DNA from 2 places in the Caloramator sp. CAR-1 genome. Region 1 is predicted to be linked to the other one. Evidence: a T-box and tRNA genes for the amino acid it is inferred to sense, from the RefSeq annotation. Region 1 holds a T-box; the other holds one or more tRNA genes.
What was found. The T-box of region 1 lies ahead of trpS (tryptophan--tRNA ligase). A T-box ahead of a tRNA ligase gene usually reads a tRNA of that ligase, here a tRNA-Trp.
Positions count from the first base shown of each region.

Region 2: it has a tRNA-Trp gene. The T-box ahead of trpS (tryptophan--tRNA ligase) is inferred to sense a tRNA for this amino acid. The anticodon was not compared.

Region 1 is NZ_JAUONW010000014.1:37,646-50,330, forward strand. Features, by position in the region: gene oraE (D-ornithine 4,5-aminomutase subunit OraE) at 1-1,176, shown strand, start outside; gene Q3V94_RS04430 (GlmL-related ornithine degradation protein) at 1,166-2,524, shown strand; gene orr (ornithine racemase Orr) at 2,526-3,584, shown strand; gene trpS (tryptophan--tRNA ligase) at 3,646-4,644, opposite strand; T-box leader at 4,745-4,959, opposite strand; gene Q3V94_RS04445 (ATP cone domain-containing protein) at 5,069-5,329, shown strand; gene rbr (rubrerythrin) at 5,342-5,926, shown strand; gene hcp (hydroxylamine reductase) at 6,025-7,686, shown strand; gene Q3V94_RS04460 (hypothetical protein) at 7,764-9,047, shown strand; gene Q3V94_RS04465 (helicase C-terminal domain-containing protein) at 9,061-11,358, shown strand; gene Q3V94_RS04470 (MFS transporter) at 11,362-12,564, opposite strand.
Region 2 is NZ_JAUONW010000044.1:107,632-120,316, forward strand. Features, by position in the region: gene Q3V94_RS12360 (HD-GYP domain-containing protein) at 1-1,226, opposite strand, end outside; gene Q3V94_RS12365 (heme NO-binding domain-containing protein) at 1,361-3,160, shown strand; gene tsaE (tRNA (adenosine(37)-N6)-threonylcarbamoyltransferase complex ATPase subunit type 1 TsaE) at 3,255-3,686, shown strand; gene tsaB (tRNA (adenosine(37)-N6)-threonylcarbamoyltransferase complex dimerization subunit type 1 TsaB) at 3,683-4,381, shown strand; gene rimI (ribosomal protein S18-alanine N-acetyltransferase) at 4,398-4,823, shown strand; gene Q3V94_RS12385 (helix-turn-helix transcriptional regulator) at 5,114-5,467, shown strand; gene Q3V94_RS12390 (heavy metal translocating P-type ATPase) at 5,479-7,773, shown strand; gene Q3V94_RS12395 (hypothetical protein) at 7,782-8,075, opposite strand; tRNA gene Q3V94_RS12400 (tRNA-Trp) at 8,156-8,231, opposite strand; gene Q3V94_RS12405 (zinc ribbon domain-containing protein) at 8,280-8,657, opposite strand; gene Q3V94_RS12410 (DUF6485 family protein) at 8,766-8,957, shown strand; gene Q3V94_RS12415 (aminoacyl-histidine dipeptidase) at 8,993-10,447, opposite strand; gene Q3V94_RS12420 (MATE family efflux transporter) at 10,484-11,815, opposite strand; gene Q3V94_RS12425 (DUF1576 domain-containing protein) at 11,917-12,685, shown strand, end outside.

The sequences.
Region 1 (12,685 bases):
ATTAGCACTGCAAAGCAGGCACTTGTTGGTATGGACGGACTTTTAGAAATGGTAGAGCTCAAAAAAGATGGTTACCTTGCTGAAAAGGTTAGAGAACTTAAGGAAAGAGCCGTTCTATTTATGGAGGAAATCCTTGAAGTTGGTGGATACTTTAAGGCTGTTGAAATGGGCTTCTTTGTTGATTCAGGTATGTATCCAGAAAGAAATGGAGATGGGATAGTAAGACATATAGATGGAGGAATTGGTGCAGGAACAGTAGTTGAAAGGGATAAGGATTACATGGCACCAGTTTGCGAACACTTTGGATATAACAATCTTCCAGAAGGGTTAGAAAAGCCATGTGATCTTATAGATGGCTGCACATTCCATAAACCAGAAAAGATAGTATTTATCGATGAGCTTGATGAAAACGACAATGTATACAACAGACTAAAGGAAACAGAACACTTAAGAAAATCCACAGAAATCAAGCCAGAGGTTGAATGGACTGGTGATGGAATAGTTGCAACAACTATATTCTTACCCTGCGATGAAGATACTGCTGAGGCTGCAGCATTAGAAATAGGAAAGAAGATGGGACTTGAAGATGTTGTAGTAATTCATAAATTACCTGCCCATCCATCTGAAGGAACGGTAGTTGAAATTAAGGGTAGAGTTCCATTTACAATAGATGTTTCAAAGCTTACTATTCCAAAGAAGCCAGAAGTTCTTGATGACGATGTTATTAGAAAGGACATTGAAAGAAAGGGAATGAAGGTTGTTGCGGCAACTGTTGGTGAAGATGAACACTCAGTAGGACTTAGAGAAGTTATAGACATAAAACATGGCGGAATAGAAAAATATGGAATAGAAGTTCATTATTTAGGAACTTCAGTTCCAGTTGAAAAGCTTGTTGACGCTGCAATCGAGCTCAACGCTGATGCGATACTTGCAAGCACAATTATAACCCACAACGATGTTCACATTAAGAACATGAAAAAGCTTCATGAACTTTGTATTGAAAAGGGTATAAGAGACAGAATAATCCTTGCAGCAGGTGGAACTCAAATCAACGACGATATTGCAAAAGAAGCAGGTATGGACGCAGGATTTGGTAGAGGAACTAAGGGAGTTCACGTGGCATCCTTCCTTGTAAAGAGAAGATGGGAAATGGAGAAGGATAGGAATGAAAATTGATTGCTTAATAGCTGAAATAGGTAGCACTACGACGGTATTAAATGCGTTTAATATTAAAAATGAGATTAAATTCATAGGTCAAGGACAGGGGCCAACGACTGTCCTTGAGGGGGATGTCACAATAGGCCTTAACATGGCTCTAGACTCCCTTGCAAAAAATATAGGTGCAGATTATATAGAATACGATGAATTTTTTGCCACATCCAGTGCAGCTGGAGGGTTAAGAATGACGGTCCACGGCCTTGTTTATGACATGACTGTAAGGGCGGCAAAGGAAGCCGCCCTTGGGGCCGGGGCCATTATAAAGATGGTTACTGCAGGAAAGTTAAGAAGGACTGACCTTCAAAAGATAAAGGAAATAAGGCCTAATATTATACTTGTTGCAGGCGGCGTTGATTATGGTGAAAGGGAAACAGCCCTTTATAACGCAGAACAGATTGCTAACCTAAAGCTCAACGTTCCGGTACTCTATGCCGGAAACATCGAAAATCATGAAGAGGTTAAGCTAATTTTTGAAGAAGCTGGTCAGCCTCTTTATATAGTTGAAAACGTTTATCCAAGGATTGATATGTTAAACGTTGAACCTACAAGAAAGGTAATACAAAAGGTTTTTGAAGAACATATAACTAAAGCCCCAGGGATGTCAAAGGTGAGAAACATGGTTAACGAATCCATAATTCCAACCCCAGGGGCAGTAATGGAAAGTGCTATTTTGCTTCACGAAGCATTAGGGGATTTGATGGTTTTAGACGTTGGGGGGGCAACTACAGACGTTCACTCTGTTACCGAAGGCAGCGACGAAATACAAAGAATTTTAATAAGCCCAGAGCCCTTTGCAAAAAGAACAGTAGAAGGGGACCTTGGAGTTTATGTTAATCTTCCTCATATAGTTGAAAAAATAGGTCTTGAGGAGTTAAAAAAGGAATTTCCTGATGCAGAAGAGCTTATAGAAAATAGAAAGCCGATACCAGAAACCGATAGGGAAAAGGAATTCATAGAAAGGTTAACAAAAGAGGCAGTTTTAACTGCTGTAAGAAGGCATGCGGGTGGATTAAGGCATATATTTGGTCCTACGGGAAAGAAAACTGTTGCAGAGGGAAAGGACCTTACAAATGTAAAATATATTATAGGGACTGGAGGAGCCTTGACAAGGCTGCCTAAGCGGGTTGAAATATTGTCCAGCATTCCCTATGATAACACAGGAGATATGTTCCTTTATCCCAAAAAGGGAGTTAAGGTGCTTATCGACAACTATTATATCATGGCTTCCCTTGGAGTATTATCTAAAAAACATAAGGAAGCTGCATTAAAACTATTAATGGAAAGTTTGGGTTTGGAAGGTGCTTGATATGTATCCAAGAGTTGAGGTAAATTTAAACAAATTAAAGGAAAATGCAAACTTTTTAGCAAAGTTGTCAGAAAAGCATGGAATTAAGATCATGGGGGTTACCAAGTGCTTTTGTGCAATTCCAGAGCTTTCAAAAGCTTTGGTAGAAGGTGGAGTTGAATATATTGCTGATTCAAGGATTGAAAATTTGATTAAGCTTAAGGATCTTAATGTTAAAAAGGTTCTTTTAAGAATTCCAATGCAAAGTGAAGCTGAGCTTGTTGTAAAATATTCAGATTACAGTCAAAATTCGGAATTGGAAACTTTAAAGCTATTGGGGGCAAAGGCTTTAGAGATTGGAAAAATTCATAAAGTAATTTTGATGGTAGACCTAGGGGATTTAAGAGAGGGGATATGGCCGGAGGATGTTGATGGCTTTGTTGCTGAAGCTATAAAAATTGAAGGAATCAAAATTGTTGGGTTTGGTGTTAATTTAACCTGCTATGGTGGAGTTATTCCCGATGAGAACAATCTTGGAAGGCTTGTTGAGATTGCAAAAAAGATGCAGGAAAAATATAATTTAGATCTTGAGATTATATCAGGAGGGAATTCCTCAAGTTTATATTTGCTCTTAGAGAATAGATTACCAAAGGGGATAAACAATTTAAGGTTCGGTGAAGCTCTACTTTTAGGCAGAGAAACTGCCTTTGGGAATTTTGTAGATGGCCTTCATAAGGATGTGTTTATTTTAAGGGCTGAGATAATAGAGTTAAAGGAAAAGCCTTCTGTTCCTATTGGCAACATTGGTATGGATGCCTTTGGGCAAAAACCACATTTTGAAGACAAGGGAATTATGAAAAGGGCAATTGTTGCCATGGGAAGGCAGGATATTGATCCGAGTGGGCTTATCCCCTTGGATCAGGATATATCAATAGTTGGTGCAAGCAGCGATCATACAATTTTAGATGTTACCCATAGCAAGAGGGAATATAAAGTTGGGGATACGGTAGAATTTGTAATGGAATATGGTGCCCTTTTGAGGGCTATGACTTCGGAGTATGTAAAAAAGGTGATAGTTTAACAAAAAGCCAACTGATGATAACGTTCATCAGTTGGCTTTTCACTTTATATCAATATCAATTTCATTGCTTTATTATAAACCCAATCTTTCTTTGCATCTTTCTCAATGTTTTTGTTGCAACATAATTTGCCTTTTCTGCACCTTTGTTGTAAATATTTTCAAGATAAGTTTTATCATCTAAAAGTTCCTTTACTTTATTTTGAATCGGAGTAAGTTCATTAATAACAGCTTCTGCAACATCTTCTTTAAACTTAGCATACCCGGATCCTTCATATCTTCTTTCTATTTCTTCAGGAGTCATATTTGTTATTGCAGATAATATATTTATTAAATTCTTTATACCCGGTTGTTCATCGCTGTATCTGACAATACCTACTGTATCGGTTACTGCCCTTGATATTTTTTTTCTTATCACCTCTGGGGGGTCCATTATTAAAATATAACCGTTTGGGTTATCCTCTGACTTTGACATTTTCTTTGATGGATCTTGAAGATCCATTATCTTTGCTGCCCTTTCAGGTATATATGCTTCAGGAACCTTAAAGGTTGGACTGTATAGGTTATTAAACCTAATTGCAATATCCCTTGCAAGTTCAAGGTGCTGCTTTTGATCCTTTCCAACAGGGACAAGGTCTGTATTGTAAAGAAGAATATCTGCTGCCATAAGAACAGGATAATTAAAAAGTCCTGCACTTATGCTTTCACCAAGTTTTTGAGCTTTATCCTTATACTGTGTCATACGGCTTAGTTCTCCCATGTAGGTAAAGCAGTTTAAAAGCCATGCAGCTTCACTGTGGGCGGGGACATGGGATTGAATAAACAAAGTATTTTTTTCAGGGTCAATGCCTGAGGCGATATATATTGCTAAAATTTCAAGGGTTCTTTTTCTTAAAAGGGCAGGCTCCTGCCTTACAGTTATAGCATGTAAATCAACAACACAAAAATATGAATCATACTCATCCTGAAGTTTAACCCAATTTTTAATAGCACCAAGATAATTACCAAGGGTTAAGTCCCCGGATGGCTTTATTCCGCTAAATATAACCTTTTTTTCTTCCATGTCAAACACCCCTTTATCTATATAAATTGGTAAATAATGAAAATGTCAAAAAGTTAAAATGTCAAGTGGCAGGCACTAATAAAAAACACCCTATACAAAAGTATAGGGCGCATGGTGCGCGGTGCCACCTATTTTCAGGAAATATATTCCCCTCGTTGTAAAAGCCTTTATAACGTAAGGCAAACGGCTCTGGCTACTTGATTCACCATGCTCCTTAGGGACCCATTCGGCTTAAGGGATGCTACCGCATTTCCACCAGCAGCGGCTCTCTGTAAGCTCCTTTTTAAGCCTACTTGCTCCCGTCATTGGATTTATCTATATACTATTATATTGAACAATAATTGTCAAGAAATTATAAAATTTGTTTGAAAATTCATACTATATTTGGTATAATTTTTTACAAGATAAAATTTGAGGTGATATTATGAAGGTTATAAAAAAAGATGGAAGGGTTGAAGAATTTTATAAAGATAAGATAATTACTTCTATCGAAAATGCATCCGACGATGTTAAGGAACCTTTAACTATGTCTGATGTAGAAAATGTAGTCCGTGAAGTGGAAAAAAATTTATTAAACCTTAATAAAAAAGAAGTAACAACCCATGAGATAAGGCAAGTTACAATTGAAGTGCTTAAAAATTTTGGCTTTAACGATGTAGCAGAAGCCTATGAGAATTTTATATAAGGGGGAATTTTTATGACAAGCTTAAAGGGGACAAGGACAGCAGAAAATCTTATGAAGGCCTTTGCTGGCGAATCCCAAGCAAGGACAAGATATACATATTATGCAAGTCAAGCAAAAAAGGAAGGCTTTATTCAAATTTCAAACATATTTATGGAAACTGCTGATAATGAAAAGGAACATGCTAAAATATTTTTTAAATTTTTAAACGAAGATTTGCAGGGTGAAACTGTTGAAATCACAGCGGATTATCCTGTTGGGCTTTCTACAACTTTAGAAAATTTAAAATATGCAGCAAACGGAGAAAATGAAGAATGGACAAAACTCTATCCAGAGTTTGCTAAAGTTGCAGAAGAAGAGGGTTTCCCAAAGATTGCTTTAGCTTTTAGAAAGATAGCAGAAGTTGAACAGAGGCATGAGGCTAGATATAGAAAGCTTTATGAAAATCTTTTAAGTGATAAGGTGTTTAAAAAGGATGAAAAGGTTCTTTGGAAATGCAATAATTGCGGTTATATTCATGAAGGCAAAGAGGCACCAGCAATTTGCCCAACATGCCAACATCCACAAGGATATTTTGAGGTATTTGTAGAGAATTATTAATTTAGTGGCGTCAAACTTTTGTTTGGCGCCTTTTTTGATAAATAAATAAATAAAAGGAAATAATAGTTATTGAAAATTAAATAAAGGGAGTGATTTAAATGGAAATGTTTTGCTATCAATGCGAACAGACAGCTGGAGGTAAAGGTTGTGTTAAGGTTGGCGTTTGTGGGAAGCAACCTGATACAGCAAATTTACAGGATCTGCTTATTTATCTTTTAAAAGGAATTGCCTTCTATGGCAACATAGGAAGAAAGCTTGGAATTAAAGATGAAGAAATAGACCATTTCATTGCATACTCGATGTTTTCTACTTTAACCAATGTTAATTTTGACAATGAAAGATTTGTTGGGCTTATATTTAAGGCGGATGAATACAAGGAAAAGTTAAAAGAAATAGTTAAGAGAGAATATGAAAAAAAGAATGGGAAATGGGATGTTAAAGAACCTGAGGCTGCCCTTTACAGACCAAATGGAGGAGAAAAGGAACTTTTGGAACAATCAAAAGGAAAGGGTATAATGGCAGACGAAACATTGGATATGGATATTAGAGCACTAAGAGAAATGTTGATCTATGGTCTTAAGGGAATGGCAGCCTATGCTCATCATGCCTATATTCTCGGTAAAAAGGATGAAGAGGTTAATGCCTTTTTCCACACGGGACTTGCAGCAACATTAGATGATTCTTTAACTGTAAATGACTTAGTAAAATTATGCCTAGAATGCGGAAGGGCTAATTACAGATGTATGGAAATATTAAATGAAGGACATAAGGAACACTTTGGAACACCTCAACCGACGGAAGTTGATTTAAGTTTGAATAAGGGGCCTTTTATTGTAGTTTCGGGTCATGATCTGCATGATTTGGAGGAACTTTTAAAACAAACAGAAGGAAAAGGGATTAATATATACACCCATGGTGAAATGCTTCCTGCCCATGGTTATCCTGGGCTTAAAAAATACAAGCATTTAGTAGGCAACTTTGGATCGGCTTGGCAAAATCAACAAAGTGAGTTTGATAATTTACCAGGAGGAATTTTATTTACAACAAATTGCTTGATGCCACCTAAAGATAGTTATAAAGATAGGTTATTTACAACAAGCATGGTAGGATATTCAGGAATTCAACATATAGAAGTTAAAAATGGGAAAAAAGATTTTACCCCATTAATAAACAAAGCTTTGGAACTTGGAGGCTTTAAAGAAGATAAACCAGATAAAAAAATAATGGTAGGTTTTGGCCATGATGCGGTCATTGGTATAGCTGATAAGGTTATTGATTTGATAAAGCAAGGCAAAATTAAGAGATTCATGCTAATTGGTGGATGTGATGGAGCTAAGCCTGGTAGAAATTATTATACAGAGATGGCACAAAAAGCCCCGATGGACACAATAATTTTAACTCTTGCTTGCGGTAAGTATAGATTTAATAAACTTGACTTTGGAGATATAGATGGAATTCCAAGGCTATTAGACGTTGGGCAGTGCAACGATTCTTATTCTGCTATTAGAATTGCCCTAGCTCTAGCTGATGCCTTTAAGTGTGGAGTTAATGACTTACCGCTAAGCCTTGTGTTGTCATGGTATGAACAAAAAGCAGTGGCTATATTATTAACGCTTTTGCATTTAGGTATTAAAAATATAAGACTAGGACCAACATTACCTGCCTTTATAACTCCAAATATTTTACAGGTTCTTATAGACAACTACAATATTATGCCGATATCTAATGCAGAACATGATTTACAAGAAATTTTATCATAGGAGAGGTATCCTCTCCTTTTTATTTTTTCTTTTTTGTTTTATAATTAATTTATAAATTTATAGGGAGAGGGTTGAATATGCAGGTATTAGATTTTTTGAAATCAAATGAAGAAATAAATAAATTATTTAGCGTATACAAAAATGAATTTATAGAATCCTTTAAAAGGATAAAAAGAAGCGAGAAGAAAAAGAAATTAGCCATAAAGAAGAATAGCCAAATTATTTTTTTAAAGTGGTTTTATTCAACCTTGATTGATAACACATATTTTTCACCAGCAAATATTTTTAATAGGATAATTTATGAAAACTTTGGAGACGAAATCGCTGTTGTCCCTAACGTTGTTCCGATATTTATTGAAAATGAAATAAGGGACTTTAAGATAGAGTATAGAGTTTTTACTCTTGATAATAACTCTATATTTGATGACATAAGATCTCTACAACGATTCTTTTTAGGTAAAAAATTTGAGTTAAAAAAAATGGATTTTAAAACGATTTTTGAAAATGTACAGGATAATATATTTGTAAAAGATGAATACTACCTGTTTCAATTATTTAACATTGCGTCATATTTTAGTGCCTTTTCTTATGAGGATATAGGCAAAAAGGTATTTTTAACAGGAAACGATTTTGATGTGAATTTTTTCAACGATAGCAAATCATATTTAAAAATAATAGATTTTTGGTTACCAATAGCGGCTCAGCTATTTGAAAATTTCTTTGGGGACATGAATCCTTATACCGTTAGCTGTCTAAAAAGATATATTAAAAATAAAACTATGCTCCAAAAACTTTTAGACAAAACATTAGCAGCACTAAATATAAATAAGGACGAATTTGTGAATTATGCCTTAGGAATAGATAATGATGAATCAAAGACCTATTATGAAAATTATTTTATAGTTTCAGCCTATTTAGTAAAATATTTTGTTATTCCTTTAAGTTATTTTATTCCTATTATTCAGCCATGTTATATATCAAAAGTTAATTTTGATTTTATTTTTAACGATGCCGAAATAATACTAAAAGAAGGATATTCTTCATATGACCTTTTAAATGATCCATTCCTAATTTACGATCTTAGCCATTTTGGTAATAAACTAATGAAAAGAAGCGACAGGAGTAGATTGCAGGATGTTTTTGACACCCCTGTAAATATCGATGAAATCTTAATGACTAAGAATGAAATATATAGCAATCCTGAAATGCAGGATTTTTGGCAGAATATAGACCCTAAAGAGCTAGAAGAGCTAATTAAGCTTTTGGATGAAAAAACTGAGGAGATGGTGGTTGAAGAAAAACCGAAAAGAAAACTCCATAAAGAGGGTAATGTTATTCATCTTTTTAGCAATAAAAAATAAGAGAGGGGACGTAATGGAAAAATTAATAAAAATTTCAGTAAGGGAACTTGTGGAATTTATATTAAGAAGGGGCGATATAGAAACAGGATTATTAGCTACTGTTGATAGGGCACAGGAGGGTGCACGGATTCATAGGATGATTCAAAAAAATTACGGAAAAAATGATCAGGCTGAGGTTTATGTTAAACATTTAATCAAAAACGAAAAATATAGTATTGAAATTTCAGGAAGAATAGATGGATTGCGATTTGGAGAGATTTATACTTTAGAAGAAATAAAAACAACAACAAAGAAAATAGAGGATATAGATGTAAATTTTATGCACCTTGCTCAGGCAAGGTGCTATGCTTATATGTTCCTTAAGGAAAATAATTTAGAAAGAATAAAAGTCAGATTAATCTATGTTAATACAGATTCCTTAGAAAGTAGAGCCTTTGAATACGATTATACAATCAATGATTTAAAAGAGTTTTTTGACGAACTGGTTGAGGGTTACATAAAGTTTCTAGAAAAGTCGTTAGAACATATTAATAAAAGAAATGAAACGATAAAGGAAATAAAATTTCCCTATCCAGCCTTTAGGGAAAGTCAAAGAAAACTCTCAGTTGCGGTATATAAAACGATAATGGAGGGTAAAAAACTTTTTTTAGAAGCCCCTACCGGAACAGGAAAGACGATGGGGACTCTATTTCCTGCTCTTAAGACGTTATTAGGCCCTACTTCAAAAATATTTTATTTAACTGCAAAAACAGTTGGAAAAGCTTCTGCAGAGGATGCTATTAAGCTTTTGCAGGAAAAGGGATTGATTATTAAATCAATAACATTAACTTCAAAGGAAAAAATATGTCCTAATGAGTTAAAATGTAATCCAATAGAATGCCAGTTTGCTAAAGGACATTATGATAGAATAAACGATGCTCTTTTAAATTCTCTTTCTATGGATTTTTTTGATAAGGGAAGGATAGAAGAGCTCTCGAGAAGATACAATGTTTGTCCCTTTGAATTTTCATTAGATTTATCAATGTTTTGCGATGTTATAATTTGTGATTATAATTATATATTTGACATAACCTCAAGTTTAAAGCGATATTCCTTTGAAAGTAAGAACGATTATGTTTATCTTATAGACGAAGCCCATAACCTTGTAGATAGAGCAAGGGATATGTTTTCTATAACTTTATCATATAACGAGTTTTTTAAAGTTAAGCAAAAATTTAAATCCTTTAGAAAACTGAATTTAGCTTTAGGAAGGGTCATAAATTATTTTAATGGGCTAAGAGAAAGCATTGAAATGGATAAAGTCGCTATGACTATAGAAGATGAGTTTTTAAAAGGAATAAACAAATGTGAAGAGGTTATAGAGGAATTTGTCCTAAAAAATTTAATGAAAGATGAAGAATTATTAAACTTGTATTTTGACATAAAAAGATTTAAAAAAATAGTGGAACTTTATGATGAAAATTATAGAACGCTTTTTTTAAAGGAGGAAGATATTTTAGTTAAATTATTATGTATTAATCCTTCTAAAATATTAAAGGACATTATGGATAAAGCACAAGCAGCTATTTTATTTTCAGCTACCTTTACTCCTTTAAGTTATTATATGGACCTTTTAGGTGGGGACAGTTCTTATAAACTTAAACTTTCCTCTCCTTTTTCAAAGGAAAATATTTGTGTTATGCTTAACCCATATATTTCAACGCGACTTAATGATAGGGAAAATACTTATGAAAGGGTTGTTGATGGAATAAAAAGCCTAACATATAAAAAGGGAAATTATTTAGTGTTTTTTCCTTCTTATTTATACTTAAACGAGGTTTTAAAAAGGTTTCCTCAGGATAATGTAGAATTAATCGTTCAAAGGAACGATATGACGGAGGAAGAAAAGGAAGATTTTTTAAAAAGGTTTAGCGAAGATAGCGAAAAAACCTTAATAGCCTTTGCAGTTTTAGGGGGACTATTCGGTGAGGGTATAGACCTTCCAGGAGAAAAACTTATAGGTGTTTGTATAGTTGGTGTAGGCCTTCCGCAGATTAATTTTGAAAGAAATGTGCTAAAGGAATATTTTGACGGAAGGATTGGAAAGGGATTTGAATATGCTTATATTTATCCTGGCTTTAATAGAGTGATGCAGGCAGTTGGAAGGCTTATAAGGACAGAAAATGATAGGGGAGTTGCCCTATTGTTTGATGATAGGTTTTTAAAAAGACCATATAATAATTTAATTCCTGACCTTTGGAAACCATTGAAAATAGTAAAAGGAAATGAAGATGTGATAAATGCACTAAAAAGGTTTTGGAAAGAGAAATGATGGCTAAAAGGATAAGCCATCATTTCTTTTTTTCTTTATAAAATTTGATGAAAATTTATAAAACAAAAATCCTTGCATTAAGAAAAATATAGAGCTCATTATAAATGTAATTTCATATCCATTAGGCATCTCTGCGATTATAAATCCAGCCATGAGGGAAGAAAGAGCAACGGTTAGGTTGTTTGCTAAAACTACAACGCTGTTAAACTTTGCTTGTTCCTCTTCAGCAACTGATTTCATAATAAGGTCACTTTCGATGGGGATAGGAACATTTAAAAATAAAGCCCTTAAAAGATATAAAATAGATAAAATGCCGATTAAAAATATTGAATTAAATTTTACAAAAGAAAGGATAAATATTATTGGAAAAGACAAGAGCTTAGCATACCAGAGGGTTTTTGTCTTTCCAAATATTTTAGATGAATATGGAGAAAGCAGCATAGCTAGAATCATTCCAATAATATTAAAGTTGTTGATAAAGGAAGCACTTAATGTATTTAAGTTTAATTTGCTTATGAGAAAGGTTGTATAAAAAGGACCAATAAGTCCAAAGGCAAAGGAACCTAAAGATGTATACATTATTAAAAAAAACATCCTCGGAGTAAAATTAATTTTTATATTTGCCTTTGAAAAAGTAACTTCTTTTTTGTCGGTATTAATAAAAATAGCAGGTAAGAAACTTACTAGGGCAAAAAAAGCGAAGATTATCCATGTTTTTTCATAATCAAATTTATTTGTTAAATTTCCAGCAAGATAGTTTCCTACTAAGTTCGTAGTAACGCAGTAGGTTAATATAATACTTATAACCTTAACGGCATTGAAACCTTTAGTATTTCTAACTATAAAGGGAGTTTTTATAACCACGACGATGGAAAGACCTAATGCATATACAATTACTGCTAGAATTATATAAATAAAGTTTTTAGAAGTTGCCAGTAAAACTGAGCTGATAAAGCATAAAAAGGATGTTGCAGCAAACAATGCTTTATCGCTGAATTTAGTGCTTAAAATACCTGTAACATAAGCAAAAAGTGCAAAGGATATCGTTTGAATCAAGGATAACGTTCCTACTATATCTTCTTTATATCCTCTATGCATAACGTATGGCCCAAGCAAAAATCCATATGCACCTACGAATATGCCTAAAAAAAGTTCGAATAGAAGATAATACGTCATATTCCATTTCAGTTTTTTATCTATTTTCATTTTTAACCTCCTAAATTTAGCTTTAACCTTTTATAAATTATATCATTGTATTGATAAAATTCAATATTATGACAAAATAAATATATTTATTGATAATATTAATAATATTTATAGATATTAC
Region 2 (12,685 bases), on a different contig from region 1:
TTAAGATATTTTAGTGCTGTGCTGCATATTTCTCCTTTGTCAACCATAGATTGAATTATACTTATGGCCTTATCCTTTTGAAGCCCTTTTCTATAGGGTCTATCTGCAGTCAAAGCCTCGTATATATCACAAACTGCCATAATCCTTTCTTCTAAAGATAATCCTTCTTTATCAAGACCTAATGGATATCCACTTCCATCTAGTTTTTCGTGATGATTTGCAGCCCAGTTGGTAATATCCTCAAGTCCCTTTACTCTTGAAAGAATCAACCTTGTATAATAGGTATGGCTTTTTATTATATTTATTTCTCTAGAGTCTAAAGCACCGTTTTTATTTAGAATTGAATTTGGGATGGCAAGTTTCCCAGCATCGTGAAGGAGGGCTGCAATTTCAAATTTAACTCTTTTTTCCTCATCGAAGCCCAAATAAGCAGCTATTTTTAATGCTAATTTTGTAAGATTTGTGGAATGTGTGTAAGTAAAGGGGCTTTTTTTATCTATTATGTCGGCAAACACATATGACATTTGCCTTAGTTCTTCTAATGTAAATGTGCTTATTATTTCAGGCTTTATAGAATCAAATATATCTTGAAAATTGCCTATGTTTTCAACATCCCACCAAAAATATTCCTTTGATTGCACATCTAAAAATAGATCTACAATGTAGGGTGAAAATAATTTTCCTTTACTTGATTTAATATTATCCAATATAAACTGCCTTTGCATGAAATTAGGGATATTTTCATCATACATAAGCTCAAAGGCATCTGAGAGCCTAATTATTTGGGAGATTAATGGAATTTCATCTCCTTTTAGCATGAAGGGACCTGTCCCATCATAGTTTTCATGATGAAACTTAACGGCATCTGAAATAGTTTTGTTTAATGGAAGTTTATCTATAAGGATGCTCCCGTTGTTACTATGTTTTAATATAAATTCAGATTTTAAATGGGCCTCTATTAGTTGACCGGTCCCAGTTATACCTATATCATGAAGGGAGGAAGTAACAAATAAATTTCTTAAGAATATTTTATCCTTTGAAATTTTTTGACCTATTTTCATTGATATATATGTTGTTCTTTTGGAATGATTTAAAAATTTATGTTGAAAGGTTGACCCCAAAAAATCATTTTTTGAATTAATATTTTCATTAAAGGTAGCATATTCACAAAGATCAATGGCAAGGCTTAAGGAGGACAATAAATCATGGGAATTTAATTTTAGCATATTATCACCCTTTAAATTTTTGTTACAAGGTTATTATAAACTTAATTTTAACGAAATTCCACTCTTCTTAAAGATAATTGTTATTTGTTGAAGAATTTTGTCCGAAATGTTATAATGAATTTGGGGGTGTTAAAATGAAGGGAACTGCGGTTTCTACATGGATAAGAACTTGTAGGAAAATTACAAATAATGAGATTGTTGACAAATCCCTTGAGTTTATCGGCTTTAGTAGGGATAAAATTTTTTCACCTTTGGAGGATGTTGAAGATGAAAAGGTATATAAACTAATATCAAATATAGCAAAGCTTTCAGGAAAATCCTATGAAGCTCTTTGGAGGGAAATTGGAATAGATAACGTATTTACTTGGTCAAAGGATTATCCTGCCTTTTTTAAACATGACAGTCTTTATGGATTTTTAAAATCCATGAACGATGTTCACAGACAAGTAACAAAAAGGATTACAGGTGCAAGGCCACCTATTCTAGACCTTGAAGCTATTTCCTCAAGGGAGGCTATTTTTACTTATAGATCCAAAAGGGGAATGTTTGATTACTTTTTGGGACTTTTAGAAGGCGCATCTAAATATTTTAATGAAAAAATTGAAGTAGAACAGATAGAAAAGACGCAGGATATGCTAAAGCTAAAGTTAACCTTTCAAGATGAAATATATATTAAGAAAAAGTATAGGTTAAACAAGTTATTTTCCTTTGGAATAACTAAAAATTTAAACGTTAAAATTGCCCTTTTAAGTTTTATAATATATTCGATATTAAATGGAATTACAATTGCTATAAATAAAGAAATTGCAGGTTTTATTTCCTTTGTCTATGCTTTACTTTCACCCTTTATAGCTTCCTATCTTTTAACAAAACCCTTTGATGTAATAAAGGAAGAGATAGGAAAAATAAACAACAATGATTATTCAGAAAAATTGGATATAGAGACAACGGACGTTTTTGAAGAAATATTCAATCTATTAAAGATGTATAAGACCAAGGTTAGACAGGATTTTGTATCCTTTAAGGGTATGACGGATGAGATGAATACCTTCTCCGGAAAACTTTCAGATATAGCAGAAAAGATGAACATAACTTCAAATGAGATATCTTCAGTGGTTGAGCAGGTTGCAGGTGCTGCCATGATGCAGGCACAGGAGACGGAATCCTCCGTGGCCCTATTGAACGATAATGTTGAATCTATAAAGACAGTCGTTCAGATCGAGATACAAAACAAAGATGAGCTTGAGGATGCTGTTGAAAAGATAGAAGATAGTTTTGCTAATGTAAGCAATACGGTAGATAAATTAAATAAAATTTTAAATGAATTTTCAAATGTAATAGAAAACAGCCAAGAATTACAAAAAAGGGCAAAGGGAATAACAGAAATCGTTTCAATGGTATCATCAATTGCTGCCCAAACAAACCTTTTAGCCTTAAATGCTTCAATTGAGGCAGCAAGGGCAGGAGAAGCAGGAAGAGGCTTTGCAGTTGTTGCAGATGAGGTTAGAAAGCTTGCAGAGGAGTCCCAAAGGGCTGTCAATGAAATCAATGAAAATCTTACAAAGTTCATTGAGGACATTGATAGTTTAGTTGGTGGAATAGGAGTTCAATTTGATGAACTTAGCAATGAAAGTATTGTATTGAAGGATGCTATAGAAAAGAGCGGGGTAGCTAAAGATAAGATAGTTCAAGTTGCAGGTAAGATGATTGAAACTTCTAATAGACTTGAAAGGGAAACTGAGTCAATAGCTGAGATTTATGGCAAAATTGAATCCCTTGCAGCAATTGCCGAAGAAAACTCTGCATCTTCTGAGGAGGTTAGCGCTAATGTTGCAACCTATGCAGAAGAAATTAAAAAGCTCACCCATAATATTTCTGAATTTAAAAGGATGACGGAACAATTTAAGGAGGATATTGATCTTTATAGACTATAATCCCTAAAAGGATTCCCTTTTAGGGATATTTTTGTTGTAAAATGCCAATTGGTATTATAAAATATATATGAATTTTACTAAAGGATGTGGAAGGATGAAGGTAAAGTCCAATTCGCAGGAGATGACCTTTGAAATAGGGTTAAAGATTGCAAAGCTTTTGAAAAAAGGAGATGTAATAAGCTTAAACGGGGATTTGGGTGCAGGAAAAACCCATCTTGTTAAGGGTATAGCAAAGGGATTAGAAGTCCATGAGGATATTACAAGTCCAACCTTCACTATAGTTAATGAATACGATGGTAAAATGCCCCTATATCATTTTGATGTTTATAGGATTTCAGATATATCAGAGCTTTATGAGATAGGTTTTGAGGAATACATATACGGTGAAGGTGTTTCTGTTATTGAGTGGGGCAATCTAGTTGAGGAGCTTTTGCCAGACTATACAATAAAGATAAATATTAGGATTTTAGATGACAATACAAGGGAGATAGAAATTTTAAATTTTAATAAGGAGCTGATATTGTGAGGGTATTAGCAATAGAATCCTCCTCTTTTGTAGCATCAGTTGCGATAGTTACTGAAGAAAAGGTTGAGGGTGAAATTTTTATAAACAATAAGCTTCAGCATTCTGTTTTGATCTTTCCTTTAATAGAAGATATGTTTAAAACTTTGGATTTATCTGTGGATGATATAAATGCAGTTGCTGTATCCGGTGGTCCAGGATCCTTTACAGGTCTTAGGATAGGAGTTGCTGCAGCAAAGGGAATAGCTCAAGGGAAGAATTTAAAATTTATTGGAGTTTCAAGCTTGGATGCAATGGCTTTTATGCAGGTTGGATTCGATGGAGTTATTGTCCCTATAATGGATGCCTTAAGGGATAATGTTTATACTGCTCTTTATAGATTTGAAAGGGGAAGGCTCATAAAAATTAGCGATTATGAAGCTTTGCATATAGACGAACTTATTGAAAGGGTAAAGGAAGAAAAAACACTATTTTGTGGAGATGCTGTAAAAATCCATAGGAAAAAGCTGGAGGGCAATAATTTTTACCTTTCAACTAATACTTCAAACTTACCAAGGGCAAGTGCCCTTGGGGAGCTTGCCCTTTTAAGGCTTATGGAAGGGATGGAGGATGATATATTTACCTTTAGTCCCATTTACATAAGAAAATCCCAAGCTGAAAGGGAATATGAGAAAAAGGTGGGAATAAAGCTTGAGTGACTTTTTAATAAGGGATATGAAGCTTGAGGATATAGATGATGTTGTTAAGATTGAACATTTGAGTTTTAAAACGCCTTGGACTTACGAGGCTTTTTTGTCGGAGATAACACGAAATAAAGTTGCAAAGTATAGGGTTATTGAAAAGGATGCAAGGGTTGTAGGTTATTACGGACTTTGGCTTTTATATGGAGAGGGACATATTACAAACATCGCCGTTCACCCTGAATTTAGAGGGATAGGCCTTGGGAATATGCTCTTGGAGGATATTATAAATATATCGAGGGAAAATAAAATACATGCATTAACTTTAGAGGTTAGAGTTAGCAATACAGTTGCGATAAATTTATATAAAAAATACGGTTTTATTGAAGTTGCAAGAAGAAAGGGATATTATTCGGATACCGGTGAGGATGCGATTATAATGTGGAAGTATGATTTATAAGGCTGCCAATGGCAGCCTTTCAGACTATTGAAAAAGTTATTTATGATTAGCCCCGTGAAGGATTTCCCTGGCATTCGCTCATTTCGCTAAGCAATTCTAATTGCTAAAGCTTATGAGAGATGCCTTTTTGAAATCCATTCACGGGGCTTTTGCAAAATCTGAATACCAAAGAAGGTTTGTTTACAATCTGTAAGGCTGCCAATGGCAGCCTTTTTTTGTTGACAATGAAGGGGGAAAGTGGTAACATAATATTGAACATATGAACATATATTCATATAAGAGGTGATTGGATGGAAATAGAAAGATGTTCCTGCACAGTTGTTCATGAGGATGTTATTGAAAAAGTTAAGAATTTGATGCCGGAGGAAGAAAGATTATATGATGTAGCTGACCTATTTAAGGTTCTTGGTGATTCAACGAGGATAAAGATAATCTGTGCCCTTTTTGAATCTGAAATGTGTGTTTGCGATATTGCAGCTTTATTAAACATGAGCCAATCTGCGGTATCACATCAATTAAGAGTTTTAAAGGCTGCAAGGCTTGTGAAGTTTAGAAAGGAAGGTAAGGTTGTTTATTATTCTCTTGATGATGAACATGTAAAGATGATTTTTGATTTGGGATTGTCGCATATTGGTGAAGAATAGGGGGGTTTTTTTTGAGAAAGGAATTTATTTTATATGGACTTGGATGTGCCAATTGTGCATCGAAGATGGAAGGAAAAATTAGACAGTTAAACGGTGTTAAGGATGCTTCTATAGATTTTGTAAATAAAACCCTTGCGATTGATATAGATACAGATAATTATGAAATAATATTCGATGAAATTGAAAGGATAATTTTGTCGATAGAGCCTGATATTATAATAAAAGAAAAGACTATAAAGAGAATGTTAAATAAAACCCTAATCTTAGTTGGGCTTAACTGTGCTAATTGTGCTGCTAAGATTGAAAAGGATGTAAAAAACATATATGGAGTTAAGGATGCTTCTATTAATATAAGTTCTCAAAAGCTAATACTTACTATAGATGATGAGAAAAACTGGGAGGATATTTTGTCCCAAATAAAATTAATCGTCAATAAATACGAACCTGATGTTAAAGTTGAAGAAAAGGAAATTAAGGTTAAAACCAATTTGAATAGAGAGACTATATTTATCGTATTGGGAACCACTTTGTTTTTATTGGCATTTTTATTTGAGAATAGTTTAAGACAAGTATTGTTCATTTTGTCTTATGTAATTATAGGATATGATATATTGCTAAAGGCAGTTAAAAATATAAAAAATGGACAAGTTTTTGATGAAAATTTTCTAATGTCAATTGCAACCATAGGTGCCTTTATAATTGGTGAGATGCCCGAAGCGGTTTCCGTAATGCTTTTTTACAAAGTTGGTGAAACGCTTCAAGATTTAGCCGTTGAAAGGTCAAGAAAATCAATAAAAGCGCTTTTAGATATAAGACCTGACTATGCAAATTTAATGGTTGGGCATGAATTAAAAAGGGTTAATCCTGATGATGTTAAAATAGGGGATATTATCGTTGTTAAAGCTGGAGAGAAGGTTCCCCTTGATGGAATAATTATAGCAGGGAATTCAAGCTTAGATACATCTGCCCTTACAGGAGAGTCAGTTTTAAAGGATGTTGCTGTAGGAGATGAGGTTTTAGCGGGGTTTATAAATAAGAGCGGGGTATTGAAGATAAAAGTAACTAAAGAATTTAAGGCATCTCAAGTTAATAAAATTTTAGAGCTTGTAGAGGGAGCAAATAGAAGAAAGGCTAAAACTGAAAATTTTATAACCAAATTTGCGAGGGTTTATACTCCGATAGTAGTTTTATTAGCCCTTTTAATAGCATGTGTGCCACCGATAATACTAAGACAGCCCTTTTCTCCTTGGATATATAGAGCTTTAATTTTCCTTGTAGTATCCTGCCCATGTGCCTTAGTTATTTCAATTCCCCTTGGATTTTTTGGAGGAATTGGTGCAGCATCAAAAAATGGGATTTTGGTAAAGGGAAGCAACTATCTTGAAGCTTTAAATTATGTCAATATGGCAGTTTTTGATAAGACTGGGACACTAACTAAGGGAAAGCTTAGGATAAAAAATATAATGTCAGAAGGTGGAATTGATAAAGTTAAGGTTTTGGAATATGCAGCCTATGCAGAATTTTATTCTAATCATCCTATCGCACAATGTATTTTAAAAGAATATGGGGACATAGATAAGTCGAGAATAAAGGAACACAAGGAAATATCAGGATTTGGAATAGAGGCAAGGATAGACGATAATGAGGTTTTGGTTGGAAACGCAAAACTTATGATAGATAGAGGAATTAATATAAGGGAAGATTACGATGTGGGAACTAAGGTTTATGTAGCTGTAGATGGTAAATTTATAGGATGCATAGTTATTGAAGATGAAATTAAAGAGGACGCAAAGATGACAATTGATTTCCTTAAGAAGATGGGTGTTAGAACAGTAATGCTTACAGGAGACCACAAAGATGTAGCATCAGATGTTGCAGAAAAGCTTGCCCTTGATGACTATTATTATGGTCTTTTGCCTGATCAAAAGGTGGAAAAACTTGAGGAGCTAGAAATTCAAAAGGAAAATGGAAAAATAATTTTCGTAGGAGATGGGATTAACGATGCACCGGTTATAGCAAGAGCAGATATAGGCATTGCGATGGGAGCTTTAGGCCAAGATGCTGCTATTGAAGCTGCAGATATAGTTATTATGAACGATCAGATTAAAAATATTTTAACTGCCATGAATATAGCGAAAAAGACTAAAAAAATAGTATGGCAAAACATTTATCTTGCTTTATTTGTCAAGATACTCGTTATGATTATAGCATCCTTTGGAATAGCAAACATGTGGGAGGCAGTTTTTGCAGATGTTGGAGTAGCCCTTTTAGCGGTTTTAAACTCAATAAGAATAACAAGAGGATAGTTTTAATGCTATCCTCTTGCTTCTAGTAGATCAAGAATGTTTTCAAACTTAAATTCTAATAGTATTTCTTTTTTGATAACATCCCTTAGTATTCTTTCTACTGATTTATCGAGGGTTATCATGTCCTGTAAGGATGGGCAATTTCTGCTTCCTAAAAGCTCTTGAATCTTTTCTGCCTCTGCATTCATTATAGCAGCTAAGCTAAATTCTTCAAGTGCAATTGAAGCTAAAAGAAGATTTATAACGTCATTGTCCCTTAAGTTTATTGTAGGACTAATATCTGGTATATTAGGCATTCCCATTGCTATCCCCCCTTAGTATTATGATATGAAGGGATAGCTAAAAGAGTTAATAAAAAAAGCCAAGCTTTTAGCTTGGCTTTTGGCAGGGGCAGAGGGACTCGAACCCCCAACCAACGGTTTTGGAGACCGCTACTCTACCAATTGAGCTATACCCCTAAGACAATATATATTATATATTGATTTTAAATAAAAATCAATAGGAAATTAATTAATTTTGTGACCGCAGTAAGGACAATATTTGTAATTGGTGTCAATCTCTGCTAAACAGTATGGGCATTTTTTAAGATACCCATAATCAAAGTTTAGTTCTGTTAGTTCATTATCATTGATTATAGGCTCTTTTTGTCTTTCAAGTTCCTTGCCATAATCCATTGAAATTTCAAATATTGACTCGCAGCATCTAGAAATCAAAAAATATCTAATATTCCACTTAAAAATAGGAATAAAGAAAAAATGAAACATATTATATTGCTTAATGAGTTTGTAAGAAGACATTCGGCCACATTTTTTACAAATTACATTACTAACTTCTTTTACCTCATACTGCTTTGTTTCTATTCCAAATATGCCTATAAAAAACATGTTCATACCTCCCTTGAGGCTGTCTATTAATATTATAGCATAATTTTTATTGATGAATAAATTTAGGACTGATATACTAAAAATAAAAAATTTTAAAGGGGGATGTTTATGGATTGCGTTTCAAAAAATCTTAAGGGCTGCACGTGCACATATACGTCATGTTCAAGAAGGGGAAAATGCTGTGAATGTGTTGCCTATCATAGAAGTAAAGGCGAGATCCCAGGATGCTTTTTTACTAAAGAGGGGGAAGCTACTTGGGATAGATCGATTAGGAATTTTATAAAGGATAGAGGAAAATAAGAGCCCTCTATTAAAGAGGGCTCTTTTTTATATAATTATTTTATTGCAGAGAGAACGTTTAGAAGATACTTCCACATTCTTTGAACTGACGATATGCTCATGTGTTCTTCTGGAGTATGAACGTCATAGAGGTTTGGCCCAAAGGAGATCATATCTGCACCACCAAGTTTTTCTCCTAAAAGACCACATTCAACTCCTGCATGGATAGCATAAATTTCTGGTTCTTTTCCAAACATTTCTTTATATACATCTATCATTATTTCTCTAATCTTGCTGTTTGGATTATACTGCCATTCTGGATAATCTGAATCTGCTATAAGCTCAATTCCAAGAACCTTTGCAACTGTTTTTGCCTCTTCTAATATAGCATATTTTAAGCTTCTTACTGAGCTTCTTACAGCACTTTCAAATCTTACTGTATTTCCTTCTGTTGCAACAACACCAAGGTTTGTTGAGCTTTCAACAAGCCCTTCGATGTGCATCGACATAGTTTTGATTCCATTTGGAATTAGCATAAGAGCTGCAATTGCCTTTTCCTTTGTTTCCTTTGAAAATACCTTTTCAACCTTTGCAGAATATTTGTTCAATGAAACTGATATTGAAGGGTCAGATGCACTTAATTCATTCTTTAATATAGCATCCCATTCCTTTATTTTAGCTTCAAGTTTTTCTATATCTTTTTCATCTATTAAAATTACAGCATCGCATTCCCTTGGGATTGCATTCATCTTTGAACCGCCGTTTATTTCAGCAAGTTCAAATTCAATATTATTTAAAAGATCATTTAAGATTCTGCCCATTATCTTATTTGAGTTTCCTCTTCCTTTATCTATTTCCATACCAGAGTGTCCGCCCTTAAGTCCTCTAATGCTTATTACATATGGGCTTAAATTTTGTGGAGCATTAATCCAATCTATATTTAAAATGTGTCTTGTTCTAACTCCACCTGCACAGCTAACAAGAAGCTTCCCTTCCTCTTCTGAGTCCATGTTTATTAATATTCTTCCCTTTAAAAGTGAACCATCAAGGGCCATAGCACCGCCCATTCCAGTTTCCTCTTCAACAGTTAATAAAACTTCAAGGGGAGGATGTGGAATATCCTTAGATGCAAGGATTGCTAAGGCATAGGCCATTGCAATTCCGTTATCTGCACCAAGGGTAGTTCCTGTTGCGTATATGTAATCTCCCTCTATCCTTAGTTTTAAAGGATCCTTTTCAAAGTCATGGACAGTATCCTTGTTCTTTTCGCAAACCATGTCCATGTGTCCCTGCAAAATTACAGTTGGAGCATTTTCATATCCCTTTGTTCCTGGCTTTTTGATGATTATGTTGTTTGTCTTATCTTGGATTACTTCTAAATTGTGTTCCTTTGCAAAATTAACAAGCCAGTCGCTTATAGCCTTTTCGTTGCCTGAGCCATGGGGTATTTTTGTGATTTCTTCAAAATAATAGAATACTTCCTTGGGTTCTAGATGGGATAAAACTGACATAAAATTCACCTCACAAAAAAGTTTTCACAATATTTATTATAAATCTTTATCATCTTTAGTGTAAATATCTTTTGATTTATATAAAATTATGCTGAGGATAAATCTTACTAAAAGATCTAGTGCCATAACTATCCAAATATATATTATTCCTAATTTTAGATATTTAGATACCAATATAACTCCCGGTATTCTAATTCCCCAAAGCCCTATTAGCGCAATAAGCATGGTTACTTGAGTAAACCCTGCGCCCCTTAGGGCTCCTAAAAATACCATAGACATGTTTTGAGGAACTTGAACAAGCCCCATTATGAATAAATATAGGGCACCGATTTCTATGATGTTTTTGCTGTTTGTTAGAAGTCCCATTATCTGTTTTGGGAAGAAAACTAAAAGGATTGTAGATATACTTGTAATTAATATGGAACCCTTTAGTATTTCTTTGAAATATATTTTAGCATCCTCTATATTTTTAGCGCCTATTGCCTGCCCAATAAAAGATGTTGCAGCAACTCCAAAACCTATGGCAGGCATATAGGAGATGGACTCAGCCTGAAGGCCGACTTGGTATGCAGCAAGGGCTGTTTCTCCAAAGGATAGGATAAGCCTTGTAAGTATTATTGCTGCAACCTGCCATGATATAGATTCAAAGGAGGATGGGGTCCCTAAAAAATATATCCTTTTTATAAGATTTGCTTCAAATGAAGGCTTGAAATTAAATAGTTTATTTTTCTTAATTAATAAAAATAATCCTAATAAAGATGCCAATATGTAAGAAGTAACATAGGATATTCCTGCCCCTACAAGGCCAAGTTTAGGGAATCTAAATTTTCCGAAGATTAAAAGATAACTAAATATAATATTTAATATGTTCATGGAAAAGGTTACATACATAGGGGTTTTTGCATTCCCCATTCCTTGAAATATCCCGGCTGTTAAGAGCATTAGAACTATAAAGGGAATACTAAAGGAGGTTATCTTAAGATATAGGTTGGCAGAGGATAATAGGGTAGGTTTAGGATTAAATATTAAAAGAAGTGCTTTTGAATTAAAAAAAACTAATATGAAAAATAATAACGATAAAAGGATTGAACTTATAATTCCTTGAAGGATTGTTTTGTTTAGTTTTTCAGTGTTTTTTGCTCCAAAATATTGTGCAACTAATATAGTAACTCCAGTTGCTATTCCCTTAAAAAGGGCCCAGATAAATTGAATTATTCTATTTGATATTCCAATTGCACTTATAGATATTTCGTCAATTCTACCTATCATAGCCATAGATATAAGTCCGGCGGTCATTTGAAGGATATTTTCTATCGTAATAGGAAGTATCATAGAAATTATTTTTCTTCTTATTTCTTTTATTTTCATATTGTTCCCCACCCTTTGTAGATAAATTGCCAAAAATACAGTATAATTATAATATAATTTAACAAAAATTAATACAATTAAATTTTTTAGGGGGATGAAATTTGAGAAATAAATCTTATTTTGTGATTTCTATTTTTAATTTAGTTCTTTTGGTAATACCATTGATAATTGAAAAACCAATAAAAATTATAAAGGGACTTGTTGACATTATTAAAGAATCAGATATTTTAATTACGGATTACATTGCGGTTGGGGGGATTGAAGGAGCCTTTTTTAACGCTGGACTTGTTGGACTTGCAGTTTTGACATTATACAGAATAAATAGGCTTCAGATAAATGGAGGATTAATTGCTGCCTATTTTACAACGGTGGGCTTTTCGCTTTTTGGTAAAAATATAGTAAATATTTGGCCGACTATATTGGGAGTTTTTTTGTATTCATTGTATCAGAGAGAAAGTTTTAAAAACTATATTCTAATTGCTTTATTTGGAACCACATTATCACCAGCTGTTGTTCAGCTTGCCTTTTTAAATATATTGGGTAAAGCCTTTAGCATATCTTTAGGAATATTAATAGCTGTATTTATAGGATTTTGCCTTCCGCCTCTTGCAAAGTTTTCACTAAAACTTCATCAGGGATATTGCCTTTATAATATGGGACTTGCCGGGGGGCTTATGGCTACCATGATGATGTCAAAATTTAGGGCCTTTGGTATAGATTTTGAGAGAAAGCTCATTTTATCTACAGGTAATAACTTTAAATTTACTCTATTGTTTTCAGCAATATTTATTGCCTTTATTATCTATGGGTTTTTAAATGAAAGGAAGGTAATAGAAAAATATAAGCTGCTCTCAAAAACTACAGGAAGAC